One region of the Flintibacter porci genome, then DNA from elsewhere that is predicted to be linked to it. Evidence: riboswitches for the same ligand, from Rfam matches in the RefSeq annotation. Region 1 holds a riboswitch; the other holds the start of a gene.
What was found. Region 1 has a riboswitch for FMN ahead of ribD (bifunctional diaminohydroxyphosphoribosylaminopyrimidine deaminase/5-amino-6-(5-phosphoribosylamino)uracil reductase RibD). Riboswitches for the same ligand answer to the same signal wherever they lie in the genome.
Positions count from the first base shown of each region.

Region 1 (4,208 bases):
GCCACATGGTGCTCCCCGCTGAGGTCGTTGAAATAGCCGTAAATATGGAACTCTCCAAATCGGGTGGGCAGCTTGGCACATGCCTCCCGCACCACGTGCTTGTCGTGGAGGCGGCAGTAATCCTGGAGTGCCTTGATGGTGATGACCTTCAGGCCCCACTCCTGGGCCTTCTCCAGAAGCTCGGTAGTGCGCATCATGGTACCGTCGTCCCGCATGATCTCGCAGCACAGGCCGCAGGGGGTCAGCCCTGCCAGACGGCACAGGTCCACCGTAGCCTCGGTGTGGCCGTTGCGGGTGAGCACGCCGCCCCGCCGGGCCACCAAGGGGAACACATGGCCGGGCCGGCGCAGGTCCTCAGGCCGGGTAGCCGGGTCTACACATTTGCGGCAGGTGTAGCCCCGCTCCTGGGCGGAGATGCCGGTGGTGGTGTCCACGTGGTCGATGGAGACAGTGAATGCGGTGCAGTGGTTGTCGGTATTTACCTTTACCATCTGCTCCAGCCCCAGACGGGCAGCCACTTCCTCGCTCATGGGGGTGCAGATGAGCCCTTTGGCGTGGACGGCCATGAAATTCACATTCTCTGTAGTGGCAAACTGAGCCGCGCAGATAAGGTCCCCCTCGTTTTCCCGGTCGGGGTCGTCAATGGTGATAATGAGGTGGCCCGCCCGCAGTTCTTCCAGGGCTTCCTCCACGGTGCAATAGGGATGTTCCATGGTTAAAATCCTCCTTGTATGTGCTTAAAATCCATGCTGTGCTAAAAATTCCAGCGTGAGGGAGCTCTTGGCCGTCTCTTGGGGCTGGGGCCGCAGCAGCTTCTCCACGTACTTTCCGATCACGTCGTTTTCTAAATTCACTGTGTCGCCGGGCCGCTTCTCACCCAGGGTGGTGACAGCCACTGTGTGGGGGATGGCGGAGATGGAAAACCAACTCTCCCCCACTTCCGCCACCGTCAGGCTGATGCCGTCGATGGCGATGGAACCCTTCTCCACGATGTAGCGAAGCAGCTCCTGAGAAGCGGAAATGGTGTACCATACCGCGTTATCGTCCTTCCGCAGGGCGGTGATAGTGCCGGTACCGTCAATATGGCCGGAGACGATGTGTCCGCCGAAGCGGCCGTTTGCTGCTATGGCCCGCTCCAAATTCACGTGGCTGCCCACCGTCAGACTGCCCAGGGACGAACGGTTCAGGGTCTCGTGCATCACGTCGGCGGTAAAGCCGCCGCTGTCCACGGTGGTAGTGGTGAGACACACCCCATTGACCGCCACACTGTCCCCAACCTTCAGGTCAGACAGGATATCCTTCGCCGCAATGGACAGTACCGACGAGTGCTGTCCCCGGCGTACGGAGCGGATGCTCCCCAATTTCTCAACGATCCCGGTAAACATGGTGTTCTACCTCGCTCTCCAGCAAAAAGTCGTCCCCCAGGGGGGTGATGGTGGTGTTGATGAGCCGCACCGCCTGGTCGGGGGTCTCCACCCCCAGCCCTTCCACTGGGGACTTGGCCGCACCGCCGCCAAAGAGTTTGGGCGCGATGTAGGCCTGCACCTTTTGAACCAGTCCCTGCTCCAGAGCGGACCAGTTCAGGGTGCCTCCCCCCTCCAGCAGGACGCTGTCGATATTCTCCGCTCCCAAGTGATCCATGAGGGCGGCGAGATCCACATATCCCCCCCGCTCGGGCAGCACCCACACCTGGCATCCAGCGGCCTCATAGATGGCCCGGCGTGCTTCATCAGGGCAGGCGGTAGCCAGGATGGTGGGCACCTCCTTTGCGGTGCGGACGATCTGGCTCGTCAACGGCGTACGTAAATGAGTATCGCAGATGACCCGGATGGGGTCCCGTCCTCCCTCCATGCGGCAGGTGAGCAGCGGGTCATCGGCCAACACGGTCCCCACGCCGGCCAGAATGGCCCGGTAGCGGTGCCGATCCTCATGGACCCGCTTTCGGGCCGTTTCCCCGGTGACCCATTTCGACGCCCCGGTGCGGGTGGCGATCTTTCCGTCCATGGTCATGGCGTATTTCAGAACCACATAGGGGCGGCGGGTGGTGATGAAGTGGAAAAATACCTGGTTGAGGTCGTCGCAGGCCTCCTTGCACACCCTGGTCTCCACCTGGATGCCGTGCTCCCGCAGAAGTCCAAGTCCTTTGCCCGCCACCAGAGGGTTTGGGTCATTGGAGCCCACCACCACGCGGGTAATACCTGCGTCCAGAATGGCCTGGGTGCAGGGCGGTTGGCGGCCCTGATGACAGCAGGGCTCCAATGTGACATAGAGGGTTGCTCCGGCGGGCGAACCGGTACAGTTTTTCAGCGCCTCCCGCTCCGCGTGGAGCTCTCCGTACCGGGTGTGCCACCCTTGTCCGATGATCTCTCCATCCTTCACCAGAACAGCTCCTACCATGGGATTGGGTGAGGTCCAGCCCATTCCTCGCCGGGCCAACTCCAGGGCCAGGTTCATATAGTCGGTATCGTTCATCCTGTGCCTCCTGAAAAAGAAAATGCCTTGAACGGAATCGTTCAAGGCATCATGGTACAGGAAAACGGATCAAAACCTGCCGCAAAAAAAGAAAACTCCGGAATGATACCATTCCAGAGCAACTTCATGCGCGCAGGTATATGACTCCCCGCAGTACACGATCTTCTTCCATCCAGACTATACTGTCGGCCCCGGAATCACACCGGGTCATGCCTTTCGGCTCGTGGGCTATACCACCGGTGGGGAATTGCACCCCGCCCTGAAGATCCTGATTCAATTTACCACAGTATACTGCCAACGGCCGTTCTTGTCAATTCCCCCAAAAAAGTCGCAGTACCCCCTTTGTCATATGGAAGATACACAATTCCTTTCTCTCACAGCATATGATACGCCCGGGGCCAAAAGCAGAAGCTTTCAGCCCCGGGCGCATATGAGGAAAAAAGGTTGGCACGTTTGGGATTACTTCTTCGCGTGCTTTCTCGCCTTATCCCGCAGGTAATACTGCTCACCGGTAAAGAACTCGTTCTTCAGATCCCTCACCTCGCCGCTCAATGCAATCAGCGCAATCATGTTGGGCAGGATAACCAGAGCCAGGAAGAAGTCCAGGAACTGATACAGGAACTCCAGGCCGCCGAACACACCGAAGAGGATGGCAGCGATGTAGATAAACTTCCAAATACGAGAGAACTTGTAACCAAAGAGGAAGCGGGCCTGACGCTCACCGTAGAACACCAGCACGATGACGGTGGACAGCACGAAAAGCAGGATGGAGATGGTAACCACATAGTCGCCCACCTTGCCGAACACGGTCTGGAAGGCCATAGAAGGCATAGCGGCAGCCTCGCTGGCAGGAACGGCCTGCCAAGCGCCGGTGACCAGCACCACCAGAGCGGTAACGGTGCAGACGATCAGAGTGTCCAGAGTGATCTCAAAGATACCCCAGAAGCCCTGACGGACAGGGTGGTCGGTTTGAGCGGTGGCATGGGCGATGGGAGCGGTACCCATACCGGCCTCGTTGGAGTAAGTGCCGCGGGCGGCGCCCCAGCGAAGGGCCAGAGCCAGAGTGGAACCGGCAAAGCCGCCCACAGGAGCCATAGGAGCAAAGGCGCTTTCAAAAATCAGGACAAAGACGCCGGGGAGCTTGTCGATGTTGACGCCGATAACCACCAGAGCACCGATAACATAGATCAGAGCCATAACGGGAACCAGGCGCTCGGTAACCTGAACCAGACGCTTGGTGCCGCCCACCACGATGACCAGAACGATCAGGGCCATGGCGATGCCGGTAGCGATGTCAGGAATACCCAGGGTGGCTGCGTTCTGCGCAGCGGAAACGGCCTGAGTAGAGATGGACGGGATAATCTCGATCATCAGGAAGAAGGCAAACCAGCCGGCCAGGAACTTACCCAGGGCCTTGTTCTTAAAGCCTTTGGCCAGGTAGTAGGTCGGTCCGCCTACATACTCGCCGCTGGCATCCTTTTCCCGGTACTTGATGCCCAGAACGATCTCAGAGAACTTGGAGGCACAGCCCAACAGGGCAATGATCCACATCCAGAACACGGCACCCGGGCCGCCAAATGCAATGGCTACCGGAACACCTACGATGTTTGCCGCGCCGATGGTGGATGCGATGGCCGCCGTTGCGGCCTGGAAGGGAGAAATTGCGTTGGGATCTTCGGGCTTTTTCATCATCTGTCCGAACGTCTGTCCCCACATGTAAAACAGATGCCGGAACT
Region 1 is NZ_JBHEVB010000013.1:32,195-36,402, forward strand. It holds gene ACEVJL_RS12995 (bifunctional 3,4-dihydroxy-2-butanone-4-phosphate synthase/GTP cyclohydrolase II) at 1-713, opposite strand, end outside; gene ACEVJL_RS13000 (riboflavin synthase) at 738-1,385, opposite strand; gene ribD (bifunctional diaminohydroxyphosphoribosylaminopyrimidine deaminase/5-amino-6-(5-phosphoribosylamino)uracil reductase RibD) at 1,366-2,472, opposite strand; FMN riboswitch at 2,629-2,743, opposite strand; gene ACEVJL_RS13010 (alanine/glycine:cation symporter family protein) at 2,932-4,208, opposite strand, start outside.

Region 2 (4,208 bases), on a different contig from region 1:
GCCACGACTACGAGGCTGCCGTCATGACCGCCGCCTTCTGTGGCTTCGGTATGGGCGCTACTCCCAACGCCATGGCCAACATGCAGGCTGTTACCAAGCGCTATGGTCCCGCTCCTCAGGCCTACTTCATCGTGCCTCTGGTCGGCTCCCTGTTCATCGACTTCTTCAACGGCCTGATCATCACCGGCTTCCTGAACGTCCTGCCCATCTTCGGCTAAGTTCAGAAAGTTTCCCAGCCAAACGAAAAAGCCAGTCCCAATCGGGACTGGCTTTTTTATATTTAAAATATTTAAAAGAAAAAGCAGCATTAAGTCAGGCCGGCGTTTTCCTGCTCCCGGCGCTTGGCCTCCTTCTTCCACTTGGCGGCCATGTAGCGCTCCTCCTCGCTGAAGATGCATCCGCAGTACTTCTGCATGTAGAAGCCGTGCTCCCGGGCAAAATCCTGTCCCTCTCGGAAGAGAGGGCGGAAGTCCCGGTAGAGGAATTCTACTCCATATTGCTGTCCCATCTCCCGGGCAATGGCGGCGATGGCGTCATGCTTCTGGTAGGGGGAGATGAGAAGGGAGGTGGTGAAGGAGTCAAAGCCGTGCTCGGCGGCATATTTTGCGGTCTCTTCCATCCGTACCCGGTAGCAGTAGGCGCAGCGGCCGTCGATGTTGTCGGCTACGTTGGTAATAAAGGAGCGCAGGTCATACCGGCCACCGATGATCAGCTTCATGCCGATTTCCTTGGCGTAGCCCTCCAGAGTGGCCTTCCGGGCCTGGTACTCGGTATAGGGGTGGATGTTAGGGTTAAACCAGAAGCCGGTGACAGAGTGTCCCTCCTCCCGCAGCTGGGCGATGGGGCGGTTGGCGCAGGGGGCGCAGCAGATGTGCATGAGCGTGTTCATGTTTCTTCCTCCAGTGGTACCGGATGGACCAGCAGGCCCTTCCGAATAGCATATAACAAAGTTTGGGCCGTGCCCCCCTGGGGCACGCCGTTGTAGACGGTGAGAATGTGGGCGGCGTGGTCCACCATGTAGCGGTTGCGGCGCATCATGCAGAAGCGGTCGTAGCGGTGCTGTACCAGAGTCTCATAGTCGCACCGGTCCAGAATGGACTGATAGCGCTCCTGCTCTTTCTTGGGCCAGCTGTGGGCCTGACTCTCGCAGGGGCGGGCACACTCCAGGGTGACTCCGGGCCGACGCTCCCGCAGAGCGAGTACCGCCTCGGCAAAGTAGAGATCAGCTCCCCGGGCCATGCCGCAGATAAAATGGCGGACGCCTCCGTCATAGACCTGCATCAGGGCAGCGTCCAGCCGCTGCTTCAGTGCCATGCAGCGCGGGTCGTCCTCGTGGGTGCCCCAGGGCAGCTTGTCCGGGCGGTGGCCGGTAAAGCAGCAGGTGGTGCTCTTGTCCATGGCAGGTCCTCCTCTCCGACAGGGATTTGGAATCATTGTAATATAGCAGAAAGGGAAAGTCAACGGAGAGTCGAATACTTGTTCTAATTTGCCGAAAAACGGGGGGTTGCAATTTTCTTTGCGCCGTGTATAATAAGACATGGACAACTGAATGATATGTCTTCAGGGCGGGGTGAAATTCCCCACTGGCGGTATAGTCCGCGACCGGACCTGCAAGCAGGTCCGCTGACCCGGTGAAACTCCGGGACCAACGGTATAGTCCGGATGGAAGAAGATGTGTGTCAAAACAATAGTGTGTGCCGTTCCGGCATGCATAAAGCGCACCTCCTTGATTGTTTTACACCTGGAAGACATGCTCTTTCAGATGTATCAAACAAAAAGGAGTGTTTTTTTATGTCCGCACCTTCCATGACCAGCACCTCCGCCCGCTCCAGAATGAATACCAAAGTGATGGTGAGCATGGCCATGCTTACCGGAATCGCCTACATTGTGATGCTGGCCTCCAAGCTGATGCCCAGCGTCATGTTCCTGGATTTTGACTTCAAAGATGTGATCATCTGCATCGGCGGCTTCACCTTTGGCCCCATGGCTGCCGCCATCATCTCCATTCTGGTGGCGTTTATCGAGATGATCACCATCAGCACCACCGGTCCCATTGGCTTTATCATGAACGCCCTGGCTACCTGTGCCTTCTGCTGCACCGCATCCTTCATTTACAAAAAGATGCACACCAAGAAGGGCGCTGTGCTGGGCCTGGCCTGTGGTGTAGTCGCCCTGACCGCGGTGATGCTACTGTGGAATTACCTCATCACCCCCCTGTACATGACCGGTTTCTCCCGGGCGGATGTGGCGGCCATGCTGCCCACCCTGTTCCTGCCCTTTAACCTGGCCAAGGGCGGCATGAATATGGCGGCTACCCTGCTCATTTATCCCCCTGTGGTGGCTGCCCTGCGGGGCGCCGGCGTGGTGCCTCCCTCTCAGAGCACCCAGGCCAAGAAGATCAGTGCTGGTTTCGCGCTGTTCTCTCTGGCTCTGCTGGCCACCTTTGTGGTGTTTGCTCTGGTGCTGGCCGGTGTAATCTGATTTTATAAAATAAAGCGGCGCGGGCTTAATGCCCGCGCCGCTTTTCGCGCTTTTTTTCCTGACGGAGCCGGAAGCGTTCCTCCTGTGTCTGCCGTTTTTGGGCGGCCCGGCGGGCCTGTCGCTCCAAACCAACGGCCTCCCGCTGACGGGCGAGGGACTCCTGGGCTTTGGTACCCAGTCCCTTTGGCTGGGTGGCTTTGGCGGCTTCCCGCTGCATCCGCTTTGGATTAGCCAAGGCCGGCCGGGGGGCTGTCTCTGGTAAGACAGGGCCAAAGGGCAGCCGGGGCCACTCTCTCTGGAGCCACTGGTACAACTGGGCGTCGGTGGGCTCCGCCCCAAAAACCACCCGGGCGGCCTGGTAGCCGTCCTGACTCCAGCGTTCGGCAATGCCCACCCAGAAGGGGGGCTGGAACAACACAGTGAACTGGCTGATGTTCCGTTCCATATTCAGTTTCCTCCCATAAAAATGTGAATATGGAGAAGGGACGACCCGGGAGGGAAGGCTACTGACGGGAGCGCGGCCCGCGGACGGACTACCAACCGCCCTGTGTTTTTATCTCCACCCCCATTGTATCGGGGAGAGAAGCGGATGTCAATGGAGAAAACAGAACGTTTGTTTGACATAAATGGGCGGACGCGCTATGATAAAGAAAAGGGGGTGGGGCCGTGGAGCGGGTGATTTTCCACTGTGATCTGAATAGCTTTTATGCCTCGGTGGAGCTGCTGAGCCACCCGGAGCTGCGCCACCTGCCCGTGGCGGTGTGCGGCGACCCGGAGAGCCGCCACGGCATCATCCTGGCCAAAAATGAGCCAGCCAAGCGGTTCGGGGTAAAGACTGCCGAGACCATCTGGCAGGCACGGAAAAAGTGCCCGGACCTGGTGCTGCTGCCCGCCCACCACGACCGGTACCGGGAATACTCCCGGCGGGTCAATGAGCTCTACCAGGAGTACACCGATCTGGTGGAGCCCTTCGGCATCGACGAGAGCTGGCTGGATGTCACCGGCACCCTTCACCTCTTCGGCGGGGACCCGGCAGCCCTGGCCGACCGCCTGCGGGAGCGGATGCGGGGAGAGCTGGGACTGACCATCTCGGTGGGGGTGTCCTTCAACAAGGTGTTTGCCAAGCTGGGCAGCGACTACAAAAAGCCTGACGCCACCACCTGCATTACCCCGGAGAACTTTCGGGACATCGTCTGGCCTCTGCCGGTGACCGACCTACTGTTTGTGGGCCGGGCGGCGGGGCGCACGCTGGAGAAGTTTGGGGTGCGCACCATCGGGGAGCTGGCCCGGTTTGAGCGGGAGGCCCTCTATCAGCTGTTGGGGCGGCCGGGAGCCCAGCTTCACGACTATGCCAACGGCCTGGACCGGGCTCCGGTGGCTCCGGCGGGGGAGCACGCGCCCCCAAAGTCGGTGGGCAACGGGCTGACCTTCCCTAAAAATCTCCAGGGACGGGAGGAGATCGCCTCCGGCATTGCCATGCTCTCCGACCAGGTGGCCGCCCGCCTGCGCCGCCATGGTATGAAATGCGGCGGGGTGGCTCTCACCGTTCGGGACCCGGATTTTCGGGATGTGAGTCGCCAGAAGCGGCTGGACCGGCCCACCAATCTCAGCCGGGAGCTGGCCCGGGAGGCCATGGACCTGGCCGACCAGTTGTGGAATATGAGCCTGCCGGTGCGGGCGCTCACCGTCACCGCCATCTATCTGGTGGCCGAGGACGAGGCCGTGGC
Region 2 is NZ_JBHEVB010000005.1:107,616-111,823, forward strand. It holds gene gltS (sodium/glutamate symporter) at 1-218, shown strand, start outside; gene ACEVJL_RS06820 (epoxyqueuosine reductase QueH) at 308-889, opposite strand; gene ACEVJL_RS06825 (SLOG family protein) at 886-1,398, opposite strand; FMN riboswitch at 1,553-1,678, shown strand; gene ACEVJL_RS06830 (ECF transporter S component) at 1,792-2,481, shown strand; gene ACEVJL_RS06835 (YjdF family protein) at 2,507-2,926, opposite strand; gene dinB (DNA polymerase IV) at 3,148-4,208, shown strand, end outside.
Region 2: linked by a shared signal. The riboswitch ahead of ACEVJL_RS06830 (ECF transporter S component) and the one ahead of ribD (bifunctional diaminohydroxyphosphoribosylaminopyrimidine deaminase/5-amino-6-(5-phosphoribosylamino)uracil reductase RibD) in region 1 are both predicted to bind FMN.